4 regions of the Exiguobacterium sp. S22-S28 genome follow, and region 4 is predicted to be linked to each of the others. Evidence: predicted binding sites of a transcription regulator. Region 4 holds the regulator's gene; each other region holds the start of a gene.

Region 1 (5,748 bases), on a different contig from region 4:
CGCAAAGGCGAGCGTATTGGCATTACTCCGACCGGTCAGCAGCCGGCAGGTCGCGTCATCGATATGTTTGATATCGAGTAAAACCAGATCCGTGTAGTCGAGGATGCGATCGAGATTTTTAGGAACGACCGAGCCGGCTGTATCAATGACCGTGTGCAATCCTTTTTGTTTCGCTTCTCGCAGGGCAGCTTCAAGAAACTCCGGTTGGGCAAGCGGCTCTCCGCCGGAAAACGTGATACCGCCGCCTGTCGCATCAAAGAAGGACCGATAACTTTCCGCTTCTTCGACAATCGCTGTCGCGGAAACGGAACGACCACATCCGAATTCCCACGTATCCGCGTTATGGCAATATTGGCAACGTAAGGGGCAACCTTGCGTAAAGACGATGAAGCGAATACCGGGTCCGTCCACTGTCCCGCAAGATTCAACAGAATGAATCGTTCCGTATGTCATAATCCTTCAGTCCTTTCTTCGTTAAAGTGCTCCGTGGAATGTCCGGTTGATGACGTCGATCTGTTGTTCACGGGTCAACTTGATGAAGTTGACGGCGTAACCGGAAACACGGATTGTCAGTTGTGGATAGAGTTCCGGATGTTCCATCGCATCGAGCAAGGTTTCGCGGTCAAAGACATTGACGTTTAAATGATGTCCTTTCGAGGTGGTTCCGCCCATATAGCCGTCGAGCAATCCGACGGTGTTTTGAATCCGTGTCGGTTCATCCTTACCGAGTGCTTTTGGAACAATCGAGAACGTATAGGAGATGCCGTCGAGTGCATGCTCATACGGTAATTTCCCGACGGAGGTCAGTGCAGCAACAGCACCATTCGTATCTCGTCCGTGCATCGGATTGGCCCCGGGTGCGAACGGCTCGCCGGCACGACGACCGTCTGGTGTATTCCCGGTCTTTTTGCCGTAGACGACATTTGAAGTAATCGTCAAGACGGATTGAGTCGGTAAGGCATCGCGGTAAGTCGGATGTTTTCGGATTTTTTCCATGAAGAGTTTGACGAGATCGACTGCCATCTGATCGACACGGGCATCATTGTTTCCGAATTTCGGGAAGTTTCCTTCGATCTTGAAGTCAACGGCGAGTCCGTTCTCGTCGCGAACCGGTGAGACTTTGGCATAGCGGATGGCGGACAGACTGTCAGCAACGACGGACAGCCCGGCAATCCCGCATGCCATCGTCCGGAGGATTTCCGGATCATGCAACGCCATCTCGATGCGTTCATAACTGTATTTATCGTGCATGAAGTGGATGACGTTTAATGTGTTGACGTACAGTTCGGCCAACCAGTCGAGCTGACGGTCGTAAGCCGCCATGACCGTTTCATAATCCAAGACATCGTCGAGAATCAAATCGGTTTTCGGCGCAACTTGGATTTTGAGTTTTTCATCGATGCCGCCATTTAACGTATAGAGGAGCGCTTTTGCCAAGTTCGCGCGTGCTCCGAAAAATTGCATCTGTTTTCCGATTTTCATGGCAGAGACACAACACGCGATGCCGTAATCATCGCCATAAACCGGCAACATCAAATCGTCGTTCTCGTACTGGATCGAACTGGACAGAATCGACATTTTCGCACAAAATTCCTTGAAGCCGCGCGGCAATTGCGTCGACCAAAGGACGGTCAAGTTTGGTTCAGGGGCCGGACCGAGATTGACCAGTGTTTGTAAGAAGCGGAACGAACTTTTCGTGACGTTTGAGCGGCCGTCTTCACTCATCCCGCCGATCGATTCCGTAACCCAGGTTGGATCGCCGGAGAACAAATCATTGTAGTCCGGTGTCCGAAGGAATTTGACGATCCGCAGTTTCATGACAAAATGATCGACGAGCTCCTGAGCGGTTTTTTCCGTTAAGCGTCCGGTCTGCAAATCACGTTCGATATAAATATCGAGGAACGTTGAGACGCGGCCAAGCGACATCGCGGCACCGTTTTGTTCCTTGATGGCAGCAAGATAAGCGAGGTAGACCCACTGGAACGCCTCTTGTGCCGTTTCCGCAGGACGGGACAGGTCACAATCATAACGATTGCCGAGTTCGGTCAGTTCCTGCAACGCACGAATTTGCTCATTCATTTCCTCACGGTCGCGAATCATCGATTCGGACAAAAAGCCACCACGGTTCTGTAAGTCTTGTTTCCGTTGCTCAATCAAGTACGCTGTTCCGTATAACGCAACGCGACGGTAATCACCGATGATCCGACCACGTCCGTAAGCATCTGGAAGTCCGGTGATGATACCTGCTTTTCGAGCGGCGCGCATTTCGGGAGTATAGGCATCGAAGACACCTTGATTATGTGTTTTCCGGTATTCACTGAACGTCCGTGTCACGGTAGGGTCTGCCTCAAAACCATAGGCCTCGAGCGCATCGTTGACCATCCGGATGCCGCCGTTCGGGTGAATTGAGCGTTTGAACGGTTCATCCGTTTGGAGACCGACGACTTTTTCTAAGTCACGATCGAGGTATCCAGGACCATGTGACAGGATTGTTGATGGTGTCGCAGCGTCGACGGCATATACACCACCGCGTGTCCGCTCTTCGCTTGTCAAATTCATGATTTGTTGCCACAGTGTTTCCGTAGCAACTGTTGGACCTGCAAGAAACTGATCATCCCCTCGGTATTCTGTCCGATTTCGACGGATGAAATCAGCTACGTCAATCTGATCGTTCCACGTTCCTGTTTCGAATTGTTGCCATGCTGGTGTTTTTTCAAGTAACATCACGAACACTCCTTTGTTTGTAAGGTGATCAGTCCAAGATATATCCCTTATGTGAATAGTGTAACAAACATAAGGTGAGAAGAGTTTTACATCCCGGTGAAAGCGTGGGAGACTTGAAAAACGTTGGTATATAAGGAGTCACTCAAATGTGTACCAGTTATCGGAATATGCTCGGAAAACAGAAAAAGGGCGAAATACAGCCATATTTTAGAATCTGTATCACTATTTTCATACTCATCTGAACAAGACAGTTTGAAGGGTGATAAAAGTCACACCAGGTTATCTTGTATTTTTATGACGTATCGTTGACAATGAAAAAGGGAATATAGACCGTGGAGGTGCATGAAATGGATTTTTTGCTGTTGGAAGACCGTGCCGATTATAGAACAGGTGATTGGGTGACGTTAAAAGTATCGACTGAAGGAACGCCACGAACGGGAATGATTACGGAGTTTGAAGAAGACGGGTTTTGGATTCGTTTTGAAGATGACTTTGATTTTGAAGACTTTATCGGATACAAAGAAAAATACTTGGCGAAGCTGATACGTCGTCCGAGTGATGTCCGATTCGATTATCCGGTGCTCAGTCAGTTTCCGAAACTGGCGGACGAGCTTCAAGACCGGGTCATTCAAGGGTTTGAAATTTTGACGGAAGAAATAAAAAATGACAATGAAGTGGTATATCACATCCGGCTCATCGATGCAGGAAATGAGTATACGCAAACGTTGCGTGGTTTACGTGACGAAACGACCGATCAATTTGAATATGTCACAGAATGATGCATAAGAGAGTAGGAGAATACACGTTATGGACTTTATGAAACCTTTTATTACAGAAGCATGGGAACGCGCCCGCTTCGAAAAAATGATGCCGGTTCAAGAACAGGCAATTCCATTATTACGCGAAAGAAAAGATGTGTTGGTTGAAGCACCGACTGGGACCGGGAAAACATTAGCATATGTCATCCCGGCATTAGAATTGATCGATGAGAATGAACCGCATATTCAAGTCGTGATTACAGCACCGACACGTGAACTGGTCATGCAGATTCATCAAGTCATCCAACTGTTTTCGCAAGGAAGCGGCATTAAATCAGGTGCTTTTATTGGTGGCGTCGAACTCAAACGTCAGCATGAGCGTCTGAAGAAAAAACCGCAGATCATTGTCGGGACGCCGGGACGACTTGTTGAACTGATTGATTCTAAAAAACTAAAGATGCATAAGGTAAAATTGATTGTTCTCGATGAAGCCGATCAAATTTATGAGAGTGGAATGAGTGTTTCAGCAACTCGGATTGCCAACAGTGCGCTGCGTGATCGTCAACTGGCCTTCATCTCGGCGACTTTACCGGAACGGACAGCCGAATGGGGAAAAACGTTATTTGCGAATGAGCCTGCACGGATTAAAGTGGAGCGTGTTATGAGTACGCAAGTGAAATTTGGTTATATCGAGATGTCACGACGTCTTAAGCCAGAATACTTGCGTCGACTGGCGAACATGCAGGGTGCGAAGGTATTGACGTTCATCAACAACCGTTCATTCCTCGGACCGTTAAACGGCGAACTGAGTAAGTTCTCATTAAAATACCGAATTCTTGACGCTGAAAAAGGAAAACGGGAACGGATGGAAACACTCCGCTCATACAAACGGGGGGAATTCCCGTTGCTCGTGACGACAGGCCTTGCGGCTCGCGGGCTCGATATTGAAGCCGTTACGCATGTCGTGCACTATGATTTACCTGAATCCTTTGATGATTTCGTACACCGTTCTGGACGGACGGGACGTGGAAATGCTTCTGGAATGGTATTGGCCCTTGTGACAGATCACGATTTGAGACACCTGAAGACGTTAACTAAACAAATGGGTGTGGAATTAGAAGAAATGGAGATTTATCGTGGGGAAGTGATTCCAAAACGAGAAGAAACTGAACCCCAAACCATTAAACGCCCGGCGAACCCACACCGGAAAGGACCGACACGATGAAGAGCGAACGAAAAATCATTCCTTTTCCGACGTCAGTATCTGAAGCGGAGATGAATACGGCGCTGAAAACGATGTACCAAGAAGCGGCGACAGCGAGAAGTACGGATTGGGTCGCATTCATCGAAGAAATTGCAACGGAAGGACGATGGTATTTAAAGGACGCCGAGTTATTCCGTGATTTATTCGTCGATTGGGCCATCTTCTACGAGACAGATGAGCAAGGGAAGACACCACACGGTCGTTTTCTCGAACAAGTCAAAGAAGATATGTCGCCTGGGCTGTATCGTGCTTTACGCGGCTTGGCGGATCCGGTACCTTCCTTGTTTCTCGTTGAAGAACATGGAGTCGTTGATATTATGTCTAAACAAACCTATCAGACTGATTTAGCAGAGATCGAAGTCGAAATCGGTGATTTATTGATTGGAAAACTTCTCTATATTTCCGGGAAGTGGCGATTTGCGATTGCCTACATGAAGGTTGCGAAAGCACTTGTGCCGGAAGTCCGGATTCTGTTAGCGGATTTTGTGGATGAGGTGGGTGACGATGCTTTGTTACGGCAGTATCCGGAATTTTGCGCCGAGCTGATTGATTTGTTGCTTGACATCGAAGAGGGAAATATTGCACCACGTCCTGAAGAATAAGAATCAGTAAAAGACAATTTTAAAGCACGCTTCCTGCATTTTCGAAAAGAAAATGCAGGAAGCGTGCTTTTTTGTAGAAACAGGAGAAGTGTACTTCGATTCCGACTTCAAAAATCGAATGGATAGATGCTGATGCCGTTTTTTTCTTGATGTTTAACCCGATACATGGCGAGATCAGCATGTTTCAACCATTGCTCAAGACTGGAGTCTGCGGGATAGTGCGCCACGCCGACGCTTGCTGTAATGTGTAATGTTTGTCCCTGATGCATGTAAGAAGAACTAATCGGCTGCATCAACAGTTTGCAGCGCCGTCTCAAGGACAGCTCATCTTCAGCAGTGGTCAGGAAAGCAAACTCATCACCACCGAGACGATAAACGGATTCATCGGACTGGAGCCCTT
Region 2 (5,748 bases), on a different contig from region 4:
TCTTCATGTGTCCCCCGGTCGACAATCCGTCCTGCTTCCAGAATGACGATTTGATCCGATTGTTCAATCGTATGCAACCGGTGGGCGACCGTGATGACGGTCGCTTCACGTCCTAAAACCGTGATTGCTTCTTGCAGCAACCGTTCCGTCTTGACATCAAGACCGGTCGTCGGTTCATCAAACAAGATGATGTTTGGTCGTTTTAAGAACGCACGCGCCAAGGCGACGCGCTGCTTTTCTCCGCCGGATAATCCGCGTCCGCCTTCCCCGATCACTGTATCGAGTCCGTTCGGCAACTGTCCGATCAGTTCTGTCAGACCGGCGTCAGATGCGGCCTGTTCAATCGCTGAACGGGATGCCTCGCGTAATTCACCAATCGCAATATTCTCCGCAAGTGTCCCGGCATACAAATACGGATGCTGGGAGATATAGCTCAGTTGGCGGAACCAGCTTGCTTCGGTAATCATCTGACGGGGTTGACCGTCAAGTAACAGTTGTCCGTCCTGCGGATCGGCGAGACCCGCCAATAACTGAAGGACCGTTGATTTGCCGGCTCCGCTGCGACCAATCAACGCGACCTTCTGATACGGTTCGATCGCAAGATTCAGTTCGGTCATCGCAAACCGGGCATCGCGGTATGAAAAAGCGACGTCCTTTAATTCGATCCGTGGTGGACGGGCTGCCGGTAGTTCCGTCTGTCCGAAAACGACGCTCCGGTCATCTTCCGTCAGTTCCGCCGCAATCTGTTTCGCGGCCGCGACACTGCCCCGTCCCGTATGGAACGCTGCGCCCATTTCCTTTAACGCCAGATAGTATTCCGGTGCCAATACCAACATCAAAAAGGCCGGGACAAAGGTGATGCTTTGGAACAGAATCAAGCGTAAGCTGACTTCAAGCGCAATCATTCCCATACTGAGCATCGAGATGAATTCGAGCATCAATGATGACAAGAAGGCAAGTTTCAGCACCGTCAACGTCGCATCCCGAAAGTCGAGGCTACTCCGTTCGATGACGTCCTGTTGGGCCTTCGCCCGACCAAATAACTTCAACGTCGTCAGTCCCTGTAGCGTATCCAGAAATGTTCCGGAGAAGGCATTCATCTTCTCCAGCTGCGTATCGGCCCGATTTTGGGTCATGATTCCGATGACGATGTAAAACAACGGAATGAACGGGGCTGTAATCATCATGACGAGTCCCGTGACCCAGTCATAGCTGAAGGCTGCGATCAGCACCATCAGCGGGACGATTGACGTCTGGATGACTTTCGGCATGTACTGACTGTAATAACTGTCCATCTCATCGACCGAATCCAGCAGGACACTGACCTTTTTTCCGGATTGTCCTTCAAGCATCGATTCAACGGAGTTTTTCGTATATTTCGCAACAAGTGCCTGGCGTAAGTCTTGTTTGACCCGTGCCGCAAGATTCGTCCCGAGACGTCCGTTCCAATACGTGACGCCGACGCGCAGGACAAGCATCAACAACAGGACACCAAGCAACGGAATAACTGCCGCGAACGGATCTTCTTGCAGAAAAATCCGATCGACGATGATGACGATCAAATAGGATTGACCGATGACGGCAACACCCATTAAGACGGCTGCCAGCATCAGTTGTATTAAAATTGAACGCGGAATCGTGATGATTCCTTTAAGTGGATTCATAATCAAACGCCCTTTCACAAAGTGTGAACGACTTTTAGTGAATATTTTCACATATCGTACATTCAGTATACCGAATCCATTCTGTTGATGCCACGGGTATGCTGTTGAAAAGGTGTGACGGTTTTGTGAGAGACATTTTACTGGACAATTCATTGATCTGATTGTATCGTGGACAATAGTTATCCACGATATACAAAAAGGAGAATATCTTATGCAAATGAAAACCGGTGTTGAGCAATCGATCTACGCCATGCTGTTATTGACGTTTTTACCGGATAAAGGGGTCCTGCCGGGCGAATTCATCAGCCAACAACTCGGTGCTTCCCCGACCTATTTTCAAAAACTGCTCCGGAAGCTCGTTCATGCGGATCTGCTGATATCCGTTCCCGGAGCCAAAGGCGGGTTCCGTCTGAAAGCTTCACCGGAACAAATTCGTGTTTTTGATGTCTATGAAGCGATTGAAGGCAAACAATCTTTGTATGCGTCAAGCGGAGTCTTTGAAGATTTGATGGGCATCCAAAACCAAAACATCTGCTTATTGTCCGACTTGATGACAGAAGCCGAACAGTCGTGGCAATCGACGCTCAAACGTGAAACGATCGATTCGATCCGCCGTGAAATTTATTTAAATTGTCCGCCCGATCATCTAACAAAACTGCAGGCTTTAATCGAAGAAAAAATGATTCGTAATTAAAAGGAGAATGACCGATGACTACTACGACACTTGACCGCTATTTTGATTTATTTGACGCTTCCCGGACCGACGAACAAGCCTTTACGGACTTGATTTCCCTTTTCTCAGATGATATTACCTTTGTCCTCAACGGACAGGAACAACACGGGATTGACGCCTGGAAACAGTTTGTCCGGATGGTCTTTACCACCAACCAGGATATTAAGCACATGTATGCAGGATGGCTGCCTTCCGAAACAGGCGATACGCTTGAAACACGATGGGCCGTTTGTGGTAAGCGTGCGGACGGATCGGTCTTCACGCAAGACGGAACAGATATCGCCCGACTGGATGCAGACGGAAAAATTGTCTACCTCGCCAATGTCCCGGACGATACTACGATGTTCAACCAATACAACGATTAATCTAAAACAGGCATCACTTCGTTATGAAGTGGTGCCTGTTGCTCATGCTTATAAGTTCTTCGCTTTGAAGGTATCGCCGCCTTCAATCGTTCCGTTGTCAAATCCTTTTTGGAACCAACGTTCCCGCTGCGCAGACGTCCCGTGCGTAAAGCTTTCCGGCACGACATAGCCTTGTCCTTTTTTCTGTAAGGTATCATCGCCGACGGCATTCGCGGCACCGAGTGCTTCGTCGAGATCCCCTTCTTCCAGCAAGTTTTGTCCTTGCGCGTGATGCGCCCAGACGCCCGCATAATAATCCGCCTGCAGTTCAAACCGAACGAGATACTTGTTAAATTTTTCTTCGCTCATCTTTTGACGGAGCGGCATGATTTCGTCCGATGTTCCGAGCAACGTCTGGACATGGTGACCGACTTCATGAGCGATAACATACGCCATTGCAAAATCACCCGGTGCGCCGTATTTCGTTTGCAACTCGTCATAAAAACTTAAATCAATGTATAATTTCTGATCGCCCGGACAATAAAAAGGTCCGACTGACTTCCCAGCTTCCCCACATGCTGAACTGACTTGATCGGTATATAAGACGAGGGTTGGTTCTTTATAGGTCATACCGTCCTGTTTAAATTCTTTGGTCCACACTTTTTCCGTATCCGCTAACACAACGGATACAAAATCAGCCGCTTCTTTTTCTTTGGCAGTTTCCTGGTACTCGCCTTGGCTGTCACCTTGCGAATCTGACAGCCCCCCGAGGATGTCCGCTGGATTCCCGCCCATCAAAGTAACGACGATTAAAATGATGATTCCGAGTCCGCCACCAATCCCGGCGACTCCTTTGCCGCCCATTCCCCGCCGATCTTCGACGTTCGAACTTCTTTCTCTGCCCTTCCATTTCATGCGCGTTCCTCCTACAAATCTCAATGCATTTCTATACCCCATATTGTGTCGGTTTAGCCATGATTTCCTATTTTAAAAATTAATGTTGTTTTAAATATCTTGAAGCTAAACAATCTGAAATGGCCAACCGATAGTGAGATACATTCAGCGTGTGCATTCGTGCTTTATTTCAGCTGCATCTAAAAATTGGAGGAATTTTATTTTATGAAACACCGGAATCAGCTTATGCTTGGGATTAGTTCGTTTGTTGTCATCTTGTCACTCATCGTTCATGGTTTACACCGATTCACCATTTTTGCTGACGGCTATCAAATCATTCGTGGAAACGTCAGTGCCGCCTCACCAATCGCTCTGACTTGGATTGCGTTGTTGCCGGTGTTCTGTTTGCTTGCTGCTGCAGTCCTGTACCGAATGCGCCCGCGCAGTAAAAACGTACCGCTTCTGTTGACGGTGACGTTAACTTTTTCCAGTATGTCGATTATCGCTGGCGGAAACGGACTCGTCGAATACCATTTCTCGATTTTCATGGTGTTGGCCTTGATTGCCTACTTCCGTCGGATTGATTTGATTCTTGTCAGTACCGTTCTGTTTGCCGTTCAACATTTTGCCGGCTTCTTTTTTGCACCGGCGTTGATTTGCGGGACGACCGGTTATCCATTCAGCATTCTGATGATTCATGCTGTCTTCCTGATTTTGACGAGTGCTGCGCTCATCATTCAAATCGCTGTTCAGAATAAGGAACGCCAAGCGGCGTCACGCCGTGAAGAAGATGCGACGAAATTGATTACGAATGTCAGTCAGCAGATTGAATCTCTGGTCGGCAGTTTGAAGACCAATACGAAGCATTTACAACAGGCTGCTGTCCAATCGGTCGAAGCGACCAATCAAATTGCGACTGCGATTGCACCGATTGTCCACTCTGCCGACGGTCAACACCAATCGATGCAACAAGGAACAGATCAATTGCATCAGGTCAATGCGGCCATCGCAACGATTCAGGCGAAAATGGCGCGGACGGCCACGACGACGGAAAATATGACGAAAACCGCTTTGACCGGAAATGCAGAAATGCATCTGATGGACCGTCGGGTGGAAGCGATGGTCGAATCGACGAACGGTCTGCATACTTCTGTTACAGCAATGGCCAGCCGATCCGATAAAATCCAAAAAATCCTCGCTAGTCTGGAGGCGATTGCCGGCCAGACCAACTTGCTGGCGTTAAATGCCGCCATCGAAGCCGCACGTGCCGGTGACGCCGGGCGTGGCTTTGCCGTCGTTGCGACGGAAGTTGGTCACCTCGCGGTCCAGTCCCGCAGCTATGCCAATGAAGTGACGGAAGTTTTACAGGCATTGATTGCCGATACCGATCAAATCAAGGAAACGGCAGCCAGTTATACGACGACACTGTCGGAAAACCAGCAGATGACCAAACGTGTCCGGCAGACGTTTGCTGACATCACGCAACTGGTCCAGGAGGTCGAACAAAGCATCAGCTCGATTCAAACAGCCCGTCAAGGGGTCGGGGTCCAGATGCTTGATATCGAACAGCGGATGGAGACGACCCGAACCGCCTCGCTTGAAGTCCGCCACGGCATTGAGTCGACCGCCGTCTCACTCGAACAACAAACGACCGTCCAACACGAATTTGAAACGATGACCCAGTCACTCGGTCAGATGACAAGTTCTTTGGAACAATTGGTTGATGAATTGACCAATCACATCGAACGGTAATGTAAACCATGCAGGCTCCTCCTTCAGACGGAGGAGTCTGTTGTCATTTTTGTTAAAATTAAGTGAAGCTGTTCTAGGAATCACCCCAGTACATCCCGAATAGTAAAAGAATTGACCTTTTTTTGAGAGAGGAGTTCTTTGATGCAGACCTCACTACAATCACTACTCGATGCTGCCCGCAGATTTGGTCGAACCTACCGCAAAGATGCTCTCGTGTTAACCGGCGTTCTCGTTTTGATTGTTCTGTACGGCGCCCCCCTGCTGAAACCGGGAATGGTCGTCTTCAGTGATATGTCATTTGGTCTCTCGTCCAATCGGTATCTCGAGGAAATTTTTGGCGCCTGGAACAACCGCTGGAGTA
Region 3 (5,748 bases), on a different contig from region 4:
AATAAAATCGTTGAGTTCCGTCTTGTTCACAACTTTAATATGGAGACGTCTTCAGCTGCACAATCGTTTGCTGAAGTGAATGAGTTGCCACTTGTGAGCAATGTGTATGACTTGGAAGGTGAACGTTCTCCGGGCGGAACAGGCGGACTCGTCGTTGCCATCAAACGACTTGAAGGGGAAGCACTGCGACATTCGGACGTGGTTTATCTCGAGCGGGAAGAAGCGCGCGACGGAATTGAACACGATTATCATGTCGAAAAAGAACTACGGACATTCCAAGTGGACCTTGAAAATCCATATCAGCATGTAATGATTCCGAAAAAGAACGGATGAACAGTTGCAATTCACTTCCTTTCTTGGTACGATACTTGAGTATGCTTAACCTTATGTAAAGCAAAAACACTTGATACATCGAGAGCTAGATAGGAGGGAATCCCATGCGCGTTAAAATTACTTTGGCTTGCACTGAAACTGGTGACCGTACTTATATCACTAAGAAGAACAAGCGTAACAACCCAGAGCGTCTTGAGTTGAAGAAATACAACCCACGTCTCCGTAAGCACACACTTCACCGTGAAGTAAAATAATTGAGATGGAAGCCGTCACCTCGTGTGATGGCTTTTTTGTTGAATAAGGGGGACTTACAGGATGGAAAAGCAGGAAATCCGACAGTTCATTACGCATCAATTAGATGCGCTGGATCATCGGCAACAACGCGAACAGCAGATTTATGATCGACTCTTCACCGTTCCGGCATGGGAAAATGCCCGTTCGATTGCCGTCACCTTATCGTTTCGAAATGAGTGTCCGACCAATCCTGTCATCGAAAAAGCATGGGAACTCGGAAAACAGGTGGTGATTCCGAAAGTGGTGCAACGTGAGATGAAGTTTTTTGAGTATCTGCCGGACAGCCGGTTGGTGGAGACAAAGATGGGAATTCGGGAACCCGACGATACGGCATTGGAACGGTCATTGGATACAATCGATCTTTGTTTGGTTCCCGGCCGTGCCTTCATGCGAAGTGGATTTCGTGTTGGATGGGGAGGGGGCTTTTACGACCGGGCACTAGTTGAATATCAGGGGAATACGTTAGCAGTTGCGTTCGAGTGCCAACTTGTTTCTGCATTTGCCGTCGAATCCTTTGATCGACCGGTCGATCAAATCGTGACAGAGTCCGAGGTCATCTTATGTCGGTGATGTATGGCATCCTATTTTGTTTTTTACTCGGCTACATCGGTTATCGGTTACAGCTGTTGACGATCAGCGGTGCCGTCTGGACGATTGTCGTCGGAACGGTCGTCATTTATGGGTTTGGATACAGTGGACTAATCTTATTGATGCTCTTTTTTGGGAGTTCGAGTCTATTATCCAAACTTGGCAAACGAAGAAAACAGACGGTGAATCAAATCGTTGAAAAAGATGGAGCGCGTGACGGCTGGCAAGTCCTTGCCAACGGTGGTGTCGCCGCCTTTGCTTCGGTCGGCTTTTTATGGACGGAACAAACGGCGTTTCTCGTATTATTTTTAATTGTGCTCGCTGCTTCGAATGCGGATACATGGGCTTCTGAAATTGGTCCGCTTTCGCAAAAAAAACCGTTTCTCTTCACGGGACATCGTGTTCCGGCCGGAACGAGTGGAGCGGTTTCAGTCCTCGGCACATCAGCGACAGTGGTCGGAGCTTTATTTATCGCGACTGCCGGTGATCTGTTGTTTACGTTACCAAACGAGACATGGTTGCTCGTGACCGCTGGCGGGATCGCCGGAAGTTTGTTCGATACGTTATTTGGCGGTACGATTCAGCGGAAGTTTCGTTGTACGGTCTGCTCGAAAGAAACAGAAAAGCGGATTCATCATAACTTACCTACGATTTATGTAAAAGGATGGAAATGGCTCGGAAATGACGGGGTCAACTTTTTATCAAGCGCTTTGGCAGGATGGATTGGTTTTGTTGTGTATCGAATGTGGTAAGTGGAAACTGTAGATGTAATTTTTCCTTATGTTAGGATATTAATGACACAATTTAGACAAAATGTGAACGTTTTCACAATGTTCGCGACTTTGTGAAAGATGTTACAATCTATTTGTGAGGTAGTTAACAAACTTTTAAATTAGTTTGGAAGGGTGGACATAGAGGATGGAATTACATGCGAAAGTGACACGTGTTGCGTTGGTGGGAGCGGGAGCTGTTGGATCGAGTTTTGCTTATCAAATGACGACAGCGGGTTTATGTGAAGAATTAGTCATCATTGATGTCAACAAAGCGAAAGCTGAAGGGGAAGCGATGGATTTAAATCATGGAACACCGTTCAGTTCTTCGCCGATGCGCATTTGGGCTGGAGATTATTCCGATTGTAAAGATTCGGAAGTGATTGTCATCACTGCCGGTGCGCCACAAAAGCCAGGCGAGACACGACTCGACTTAGTAGCGAAAAATGCTTTGATCATGAAAGAGATGATGCGGCAAATCATGGAGTCTGGTTTTGATGGGATCATCGTCGTTGCTTCTAACCCAGTCGATATCATGGCTCATTTAGCTTGGAAGTATTCTGGTCTGCCGAAATCACGTGTCTTTGGTTCTGGAACGGTTCTTGATACGGCGCGGTTACGTCAAATGCTGGGTGAATATTTCCATATCGATTCTCGAAACGCCCATGCCTATATCTTAGGGGAACATGGTGATACAGAATTTGCGGCTTGGAGCAACTCACGCATCTACGGAAAGACGATTGACGAATTATTGGCAGAAGATGATCGTTATTCCCAACAAGACCTCGATCAGATCTATATCAATGTCCGCGATGCCGCTTATCATATCATCGAACGTAAAGGGGCAACCTATTATGCGATTGGACTTGGTCTCGTTCGGATTGTGCGGGCCATCCTTGGTAACGAAAACTGTATATTGACCGTTGGTGCCCATGTCGATGGACAATACGGAATTTCAGGAATCCATATTGGTGTTCCGGCGATCATCAATCGGCAAGGTGTCCGGGAAATCATTGAATTTTCATTGACGGAAGAAGAATTTAAAAAATTCCATCATTCAGCGGAAGTGTTGCGCCAAACGATGGAACCGGTTCTTCGCTGATGTAAAAACCGTTCTCTTTTGACTCATCAAAAGGGAGCGGTTTTTTGTCTAAAAAATTCTCGATTAAAACTAGGTTTTATTTTACTAGAAAAAGGTTATGTTAAAGATAGAAGAGTTTTCATGTCATCGTATCCAGTAAGAAAAACGCATAAAGGGGAGAAAGACAGTCATGTATACATTTCGGAAGTTAACGAAAGAAGATGCAGAACGGTATTGGAGTCTTCGACTGGAAGGATTGAAAAACCATCCGGATGCGTTTGGTCATTCGTTTGATGATGAACAACAAACACCCATCAAGGACGTGCAAGAAGGACTTGAGGGCGATCCGGACTCAGATGAAGTATGGCTTGGGATGTTCGACGGTGAAAAGTTGTTTGGTTTTGGTCAAGTCAAGCCGTATGAATTATCGCGCGAATCGCATAAGGCGATGATTTCTGCCGTTTATATCTCACCGGATTACCGGGGCGGGACAGGTCGGGCATTGATGGAAGCTTTAATTGAAGAAGCAAAACAAATTCCGGATGTCGAACAAGTCATCTTGGCAGTGTTGTCTGGAAATGAGGCGGCACAAAGTCTGTATGAATCGTTAGGTTTTGAAGTCTATGCAGAAGATCCGGATTCGGTAAAGCTAGAAGACGGAACATACCGGGACGACATTTGGATGAAAAAATACGTCTAACCTAAACTGAATCAAGATGAGGTCGTTAGACGCGTGAAAAGTCGTAGGGTCAATGTGAATTGAATCTACGACTTTTTATTATGGGGCAACCGTGCTTGATCCGTCGCATGGACGAATATATACCCGCATGTTCCATCTTTTGTTATCATGTAGAAGGGAAAACATTCGAAATTAAAAGGAGTGGAAGACATGCAGGCAGTTGTACAAACGATTCGTGATTTAGTAGAAATTCCTAGTCCGACCGGATTTACCGTTCATGCTCTTACATATGTCGAAAATCGATTCAAAGAAGAAGGGGTCGATTATAAAAAACTCGAAAAAGGCGCATTACTTGCGATGATACCCGGAAAATCATCACGAATCCGTCTCTTAACGGCTCATGTCGATACCCTGGGGGCGATGGTGAAGGAAATCCTGCCAACAGGGCGTCTCAGTCTTTCACAGCTCGGAGGTTACGCTTGGACGGCGATTGAAGGTGAAAACTGCTTGGTTCATAAGATGGACGGTCAAACCGTATCAGGAACGATTGTCTTCCATCATTCAAGCGTTCATACGTCACGCGTGACAAACACGGAAGAACGGAGCGCGACGAATATCGAGGTTCGGCTCGACATCCGGTCAACGACGGCAGAAGAGACACGGGTTGCAGGGATTGAAGTAGGGGATGTCGTTACATTCGATCCCCGATTTGTGCATACGGAGACAGGATTCGTCAAATCACGTCATCTCGACGATAAAGCGTCCGTTGCATTATTACTCGAACTGATCAAAACGTGGAAAACGATCGACTTGCCATATCCTGTCCATATTCTGATCTCAAATTATGAAGAAGTGGGATTCGGCGGGAACGCCGGTTTTTCGAAAGACGTCGCAGAATACATTGCTGTAGATATGGGGGCGCTCGGAGAGGGGCAACATTCAGACGAATACACGGTATCGATTTGTGCAAAAGACGGGTCGGGACCATACGATTTGGCCTTGCGTCATCAATTCACACGATTGGCCCAACAACAATCAATTCCTTATAAAGTCGATATTTATCCGTATTACAGCTCGGATGCTTCGGCTGCCGTCCATGCCGGTCATGATGTCCGGCACGGATTGCTTGGGCCGGGAATTGAATCCAGTCATTCTTATGAACGGACACATGAGACATCGCTTCAAGCCACGTATGATTTACTTGATGCCTTTGTAAGGGAGCCGATGAACGATGAAAACACTTTATGACGTTCAGCAGTTGCTTAAATCCTACGGAACCATTGTTTACCTCGGCGATCGGGAATCCGATATTGCGATGATGATGCTTGAACTGGATGAACTGGAACAGGCAGGTGTACTGGAGAAAAAGCAATATGATTCCGCAAAGCTTATTTTAAGATATGAATTGCAACAATCGAGAAAAGACTGAAAACATTGTGCAACCCTTTGCATAGACGGATCAATCGGCTAAAATAAGGGGAGTGAAATTTTTTAGGATAAGGGAGCAATGATGATGAAGTGGTTACTCGGTGTGGATATCGGTGGAACGACGGTCAAAATGGCAATTTTGGATCTTCAAGGTATAATCGTGGAAAAATGGGAAATTGAAACGGTGATCTTAAATGACGGGCAACAAATTCCCGGTGACATTGCCCGGTCTTTTTTTGAGAAATGCCAAGAAAGCAATAAACGAGTCGAGGATTTTGTAGGAGCCGGAATCGGTGCGCCAGGATTCATCGACTTCAATACAGGTGTCGTTGAAAAAGCAGTCAACATCGGTTGGAATAACTTTGAATTGGTCGGAGAGTTCGAGCGGTTAACGGGTTTGCCGGCTGTCATTGAAAATGATGCGAATGCAGCGGCTATCGGCGAGATGTGGAAAGGGGCGGGAAGTGGTGCGACAGAGCTTCTTGCCGTCACTCTCGGAACTGGTGTTGGTGGTGGTTTAATCACGAATGGACAAATCGTTCACGGAACAGTCGGGATGGCAGGTGAGATCGGTC
Region 4 (5,748 bases):
TGCACGCAAATCCATCAATCCGGCACCTTCACGGCGTGGCGAATAATAGTTGCCTGTTTTCGCTTCCTGATTATATGATCCTGAGTCTAGCTGCGGACGGGATGTATTCATCAAGATGTTTTTCGCCAGTTTGACCCGCGTTGCACCACTGACTTTAAAATCTTTATCGACGCGTTGCATGACGAGTGCCGTTCCTCCGGCAACATGTGGCGCTGCCATCGATGTTCCGCTCATGACACCATACTCGTTGTCGTTGAGTGTCGAGTAGATTTTTCCGCCTGGAGCCGTGATTTCCGGCTTAAAGTCAAGATTTGGTGTCACGCCCCACGATGTGAAATCAGACATCTCGCCGGCAACCGGATTCGGTGCCGAGACTGCTTTTCCGTCAAACGTCACCGTCAACGCTTTACCGGCCTTTGCTTTCGCTTCCAGTTCGTTCCCGTCCGCGATACTTAACGAGACGAGCGGAATCGTCGGTTTATTCAGCGACATGCTGACATAATCCCCGTGATCAACACGACCGCGGACGATGACACCGGCTGCACCTTGCTTTTCAGCTTCCGCCTGAATCATCCCGTAATTAAAGCTGCCGTCACGGACGACGAATACTACTTTATTCTTCACGTCTTTCCCCGTGTAGTTCGTTTCACTTCCGTCACCGACATAGATCACGTCTTTTGCTGCTTTGTCGAACACCGGAATCGGATTCGGTGAATCTTGTTTTTGGTAAGCGAGATAACCGGCGTCTTCTCCATCAACTGTTAGTGCCATCCCTTCAAGCGTCAACTGTGTGTTCTCGACGGAAGCGACCTGCAGCGCCTCACTGATCAGTCCGGGTGAACCGACGACACCGATATCCGGATTCGACGCGTATGGGTTTCCGGCGCCGTTTCCTGCATAACCAGAGTTACCAGCAGAGATCGCACAAAGAATTCCGTTGTTCATCGCATTGACGATCGCCTTTTGTTCCGGATCGTCTTTTTGAACGAATGATGCCGTCGAACCAAGGCTCATGTTGATGACATCTGCACCGAGAGCAATCGCGTCATCAATCGCTTTAATGTAGATATCACTGAACGTCGACGGCATGCCTGGATCATTTCCGAATACTTTCATTGCCAGAAGCTGTGTTTCCGGTGCGACTCCTTTAATACCGCCGCTCGCCTCATCGCCGTTGGCACCGACTGTACCGGCAACGTGCATCCCGTGCATGGAAGCTCCCGGACCGAGATCACGGATTTCACTGTCATGATCCGCATAGTTGTATCCGTACGGTACTTTTTCTGTAAAGTAGTTTCCTTTTAAGCCTTTTGAAGATTTAAAGCTTTCGACTTTTGACGAAGTCAAATCGACTTTCGTCTCCGGACTGAGTACCATGTCCTTGTGCGTCGGATCAATCCCTGTGTCGATGACGGCAACAATCGTTCCTTCCCCTTTATAACCGTAATCCTGCCATGTTTGCTTTGCATTGATCATGTCTTTACTATGTACCATGTTCGGTTTGGCGCCTTTTTCGACTTCAGGACGCGCATACTCATGGGCGATATGTACACTTTTGACTCCGCTTAATTTTTCCAATTCTTTGATTTCACCGTATTTGACTTCTCCGCTGAACCCGTTCAAAACGGTCGTAAAACTTTCTTTATAAGAAACCGCAATGTCTTTTTGGGCAATCGTTGCTTTGACTTCCTTCTGCTTATTGACGATTTGATTCTTGAGTATGACTTTTTCGGTATTGCTTAATGTGCTGTACCGTTTATTTTGAGCTTGTGCGTGTTCAATCGCCGCTTTTTGATCGAGTTCGACGACAATCCGGACTTTTTCATTTGGACTGTATGTTTTTTCCTGCCCTGTTTTTTTCACTGAGAGTGCTTGTGGCTTTTGGACATTCACTTTTTGTGATGACGTAAGTCCCTCGGCATGAACCAGGCTGGAAGATGTCATGAGGGCAGCTGCCATCAGAGCAATCTTCTTTTTCTTCATTCGATTTCCTCTTTTCTAAAAATGTAGTGTTTGACAAAAAAAGAATATTAAACGAAAATTCTGTATTTTTAGTTTAGTTAACTTTCTTATCATATACAATTCAATTTCAATCCTTTTTTGTTTTTTTACCGTTTTATGCCATCGTTATAACCATTATCCTAAATTCCCCATCTGTTATCCGGTCAACAAAAAAACTCTTGGTTGCCCAAGAGTTTTCAGGTAAAACGATATGGAGACTATCGGGCTCGAACCGACGACCTTTTGGCTGCCAGCCAAACGCTCTCCCAGCTGAGCTAAGCCCCCGTGTGTTTCTATTATGAGTATACCTATTGCTGTTCATTTTTTCAATATAAAATTAGACCGCTTACAAAAAAATTCTCCCTGCCGCGATGGCACGAGAGAATCTCTTATTAATCGTTCAACTCACGCATCAAATCCGCCTGTCGCTCCAGTTCTGCTTGTTGCTCCAAGATCAGTACTTTTTTATACGTCCGCGCTGAAATCAGGATGCTGATTTCATATAAGACGAACAACGGGACAGAAATCATTAAATGCGAAGTGACGTCCGGCGGTGAGATCAACGCCGCGACGACGAATAACGCAAAGTAGGCATACTTCCGATTCTTCCGCATGAAGAACGGCGTCACGAGTCCAAGGCGTGTCAAAAACATCGTCACGACCGGCAGTTGGAACAGTATTCCAAACGGGATCGTCAAGCGGATCAAAAAGCTGAAATAGTTCTCGACGCCGATGACTTGTTCGATGCCGAGCTCTTGTCCGAGCTCTGTCGATACTTCAAGTAAAAACGGTAACAACCAAAAGTAAGAAAATGAAACACCAGCTAAAAATAAGAAGAACGTTACTGGAATATACGTCAACGTCGCTTTTTGCTCTTGGTCATGCAGACCGGGACGGATGAACGCCCAAAGCTGGTACATCCAAAACGGTGACGCCAAGACGATTGCGATGATGAACGCAAGATTCAGATATAACATCAGTGGATCAGCCACGTTAAAAGCGTTCAGACCAATTCCGAGCTCCTTTAAGTCAGCCTGCAGAAAACGTACAAGCGGACGGACAAGCGGAAAAGCTGCAGCGAACATGACCACCACGATGATGAGCGACCAGATGATCCGTTTCCGGAGTTCATCTAAGTGCGTCGTCATACTCTGCTCTTGATCGATCGCCATGATTCACTCACTTCTCTTTCGTTTCGTCCTTTTTGTCTTTATCATCTTCCATGATGCCGTTTGTCGCGCTCTTGAATTCTTTTAACGTTTGACCGGCAGCGCGGCCGAGTTCCGGTAATTTTTTTGGTCCGAAGATGATTAAAGCGACGACGCCGATCAAGGCGATGCTCCCCGGGCCGATACCAAGTGTCAACGGGATTAAGTTTTCCATTATGATTTCACTCCTTCAGCTGATTGCGAATAATGCTTCATGAAATAAACAAGCGACTGCAACTCAATCGACAGATCGATGTGATGGACGCGAACATGGGCCGGTACGTTTAATCGTGCCGGTGTAAAGTTCAGAATGCCGGTCACACCATACTCAACTAACTCGTCCGCTACTGACTGGGCGAACTGGGACGGTACCGTCAAGATGGCGACGTCGACATGGTTCGCTTTGATTTGTTCTTTCATATCTGACACGTGGTAAATCGGAACGTCTTGTGTCGTCGTTCCGACCTTGTCCTCATCCGCGTCAAACGCGATGACGATACGAGTACTATTATTCTTTAAAAAGTTATAATTTGCAAACGCTGTTCCGAGGTGTCCAACCCCGATTAAGGCGACATTCGTGACCTCGTCTTGGTTGAGTGTCTTTCGGAAAAATGTTAACAAATGTTGAACATTGTAACCGTACCCTTTTTTCCCTAACGCCCCAAAGTAGGAAAAGTCACGACGGATTGTCGCCGAGTCGACTTTGACCGCTTCGCTGAGCTCGGCTGACGAGACGCGCAGCTTGCCGGAGTTGTAAAGACTCTGGATGAAACGATAATATAACGGCAGTCGTTTCGCCGTTGCTTGTGGTATTTTTGTGTCTGGCCCATTCATACTGCAGTTCCCCCTTCGTCCACGTTCTGACGTGGCACCCAAATCATTGCAAAGAATTCTACTCTCCTTGATTGTAAACCACTTCACATAGAGTAACAAATATTATATTCGGCAGGATTTTTCGTGATAGACTAAGGGGTGGAAGGATGGATGGATATGATTCTCTTACAAGTAAACCAACTCTCAAAATCATTCGGCGTTGAGCCGATTTTAGAAAATATTAAACTCGAAGTACAGGAACGGGACCGGATTGCCCTCGTCGGACGAAATGGTGCCGGAAAATCGACACTTTTAAAAATCATCGCCGGCGAGCTGTCGCATGACTCCGGGGAAATCATGAAGAGCAAGGAAGTGCGGATCGGTTACCTCGCTCAGGACAGCGGACTTGAGTCCAACGAATCGATTTGGAATGAGATGCTGACCGTGTTCGAACACCTGCAGGATCAAGAACGGGCGTTACGCCGGATGGAAATCGAGATGGGCATGGAACACATATTAAACGATCCGACTGCCTACGACCGTCTCTTGAAAACATACGATCAAGCGCAACATGACTTCTCGGAAGCCGGCGGTTATCAGTTCGAAGCCAACATCCGCTCCGTCTTACACGGGATGCGCTTTTATCCGGACGATTATTCCCGCCGGATTCAGACGCTTTCCGGTGGACAGCGGACCCGGCTCGCTTTGGCGAAGATGTTGCTGCAGGCACCGGAACTGTTGATTCTCGATGAGCCGACGAACCACCTGGACATCGATACACTGTCTTGGCTTGAAAGTTACTTATCCGGTTACCGCGGCGCCGCCTTGATCGTTTCCCATGACCGGTATTTCCTCGATCAAGTCGTCAACGTCGTCTATGAATTGTCCCGCAACGTCTCCCGGAAGTTTACCGGTAATTATACGAAGTATCTCGAACAAAAAGCGGCGCTGTACGAACAGGAAATGAAACAGTTCGAACAACAGCAGGAAGACATCGCGAAGATGCAGGATTTCATCCAGCGTAACATCGCCCGCGCGACGACGACGAAACGGGCGCAAAGTGTTCGCAAACGCCTTGAGAAAGTCGACCGGATCGATCGACCGGACGGCGACGAACGCAGTACTGTCCTGTCGTTCCCGATTGAGAAACAAAGCGGCAATGACGTGTTACAGGTCAATCAACTTGCGGTCGGCTATGAAGCAGCCGTCTCAAAAAATATCACGTTTAGGCTGCAACGTGCCGAGTCGCTCGCGCTTGTCGGACCAAACGGGATTGGCAAGTCGACGTTGCTGAAAGTCCTCGTCGGCCGTCTGAAACCGTTATTTGGTGACTATCGTTTCGGCACAGGTGTCTCGATCGGCTACTACGATCAGGAGCAGGCGGAACTGAACGACCGCAACCGAGTCATCGACGAGATTTGGAACGAATGGCCGTTGATGCGCGAGCAGGAAGTCCGGTCCGTGCTTGGACAGTTCCTCTTCAGCGGAGATGATGTCTTCAAGCTCGTCCATGAATTATCGGGCGGTGAACGCGGACGACTGGCACTCGCGAAGCTGAAGTTACGTAAAACGAATCTGCTTGTGCTGGATGAGCCGACGAACCACTTGGATCTCGATTCGAAGATGGTCCTCGAAAACGCCCTCGTCGACTACGAAGGAACGTTGCTCTTCGTCTCCCACGACCGGTACTTCATCGACCGTGTCGCGACCCGTGTTATTGAGATGA

The links. Region 4 encodes Rex, which represses fermentation and respiration genes when NADH is low (regulators of the CRP and FNR family bind a similar motif). Its sites were predicted from a motif close to TTGTGAAATATTTCACAA; they were not measured.
Region 1: the regulator Rex is predicted to act here: its motif matches at 2,774-2,791, upstream of pflB (formate C-acetyltransferase).
Region 2: the regulator Rex is predicted to act here: its motif matches at 1,700-1,717, upstream of cydD (thiol reductant ABC exporter subunit CydD).
Region 3: the regulator Rex is predicted to act here: its motif matches at 2,029-2,046, upstream of ACHA8N_RS08830 (L-lactate dehydrogenase).

Annotation. Positions count from the first base shown of each region.
Region 1 is NZ_JBHFFC010000034.1:43,754-49,501, reverse strand. Features, by position in the region: gene pflA (pyruvate formate-lyase-activating protein) at 1-453, opposite strand, end outside; gene pflB (formate C-acetyltransferase) at 475-2,724, opposite strand; gene ACHA8N_RS16750 (hypothetical protein) at 3,072-3,503, shown strand; gene ACHA8N_RS16745 (DEAD/DEAH box helicase) at 3,532-4,707, shown strand; gene ACHA8N_RS16740 (hypothetical protein) at 4,704-5,348, shown strand; gene ACHA8N_RS16735 (sensor domain-containing diguanylate cyclase) at 5,456-5,748, opposite strand, start outside.
Region 2 is NZ_JBHFFC010000006.1:8,615-14,362, forward strand. Features, by position in the region: gene cydD (thiol reductant ABC exporter subunit CydD) at 1-1,664, opposite strand, end outside; gene ACHA8N_RS01860 (RrF2 family transcriptional regulator) at 1,876-2,358, shown strand; gene ACHA8N_RS01865 (nuclear transport factor 2 family protein) at 2,373-2,762, shown strand; gene ypfJ (KPN_02809 family neutral zinc metallopeptidase) at 2,811-3,656, opposite strand; gene ACHA8N_RS01875 (methyl-accepting chemotaxis protein) at 3,861-5,387, shown strand; gene ACHA8N_RS01880 (MFS transporter) at 5,529-5,748, shown strand, end outside.
Region 3 is NZ_JBHFFC010000026.1:423,374-429,121, reverse strand. Features, by position in the region: gene ACHA8N_RS08850 (glycoside hydrolase family 57 protein) at 1-333, shown strand, start outside; gene rpmG (50S ribosomal protein L33) at 438-587, shown strand; gene ACHA8N_RS08840 (5-formyltetrahydrofolate cyclo-ligase) at 649-1,197, shown strand; gene ACHA8N_RS08835 (DUF92 domain-containing protein) at 1,188-1,967, shown strand; gene ACHA8N_RS08830 (L-lactate dehydrogenase) at 2,134-3,087, shown strand; gene ACHA8N_RS08825 (GNAT family N-acetyltransferase) at 3,257-3,766, shown strand; gene ACHA8N_RS08820 (M42 family metallopeptidase) at 3,956-4,993, shown strand; gene ACHA8N_RS08815 (YqgQ family protein) at 4,977-5,174, shown strand; gene ACHA8N_RS08810 (ROK family glucokinase) at 5,253-5,748, shown strand, end outside.
Region 4 is NZ_JBHFFC010000033.1:145,857-151,604, forward strand. Features, by position in the region: gene ACHA8N_RS16430 (S8 family serine peptidase) at 1-1,983, opposite strand, end outside; tRNA gene ACHA8N_RS16435 (tRNA-Ala) at 2,214-2,286, opposite strand; gene tatC (twin-arginine translocase subunit TatC) at 2,394-3,173, opposite strand; gene ACHA8N_RS16445 (twin-arginine translocase TatA/TatE family subunit) at 3,181-3,384, opposite strand; gene ACHA8N_RS16450 (redox-sensing transcriptional repressor Rex) at 3,384-4,043, opposite strand; gene ACHA8N_RS16455 (ABC-F family ATP-binding cassette domain-containing protein) at 4,200-5,748, shown strand, end outside.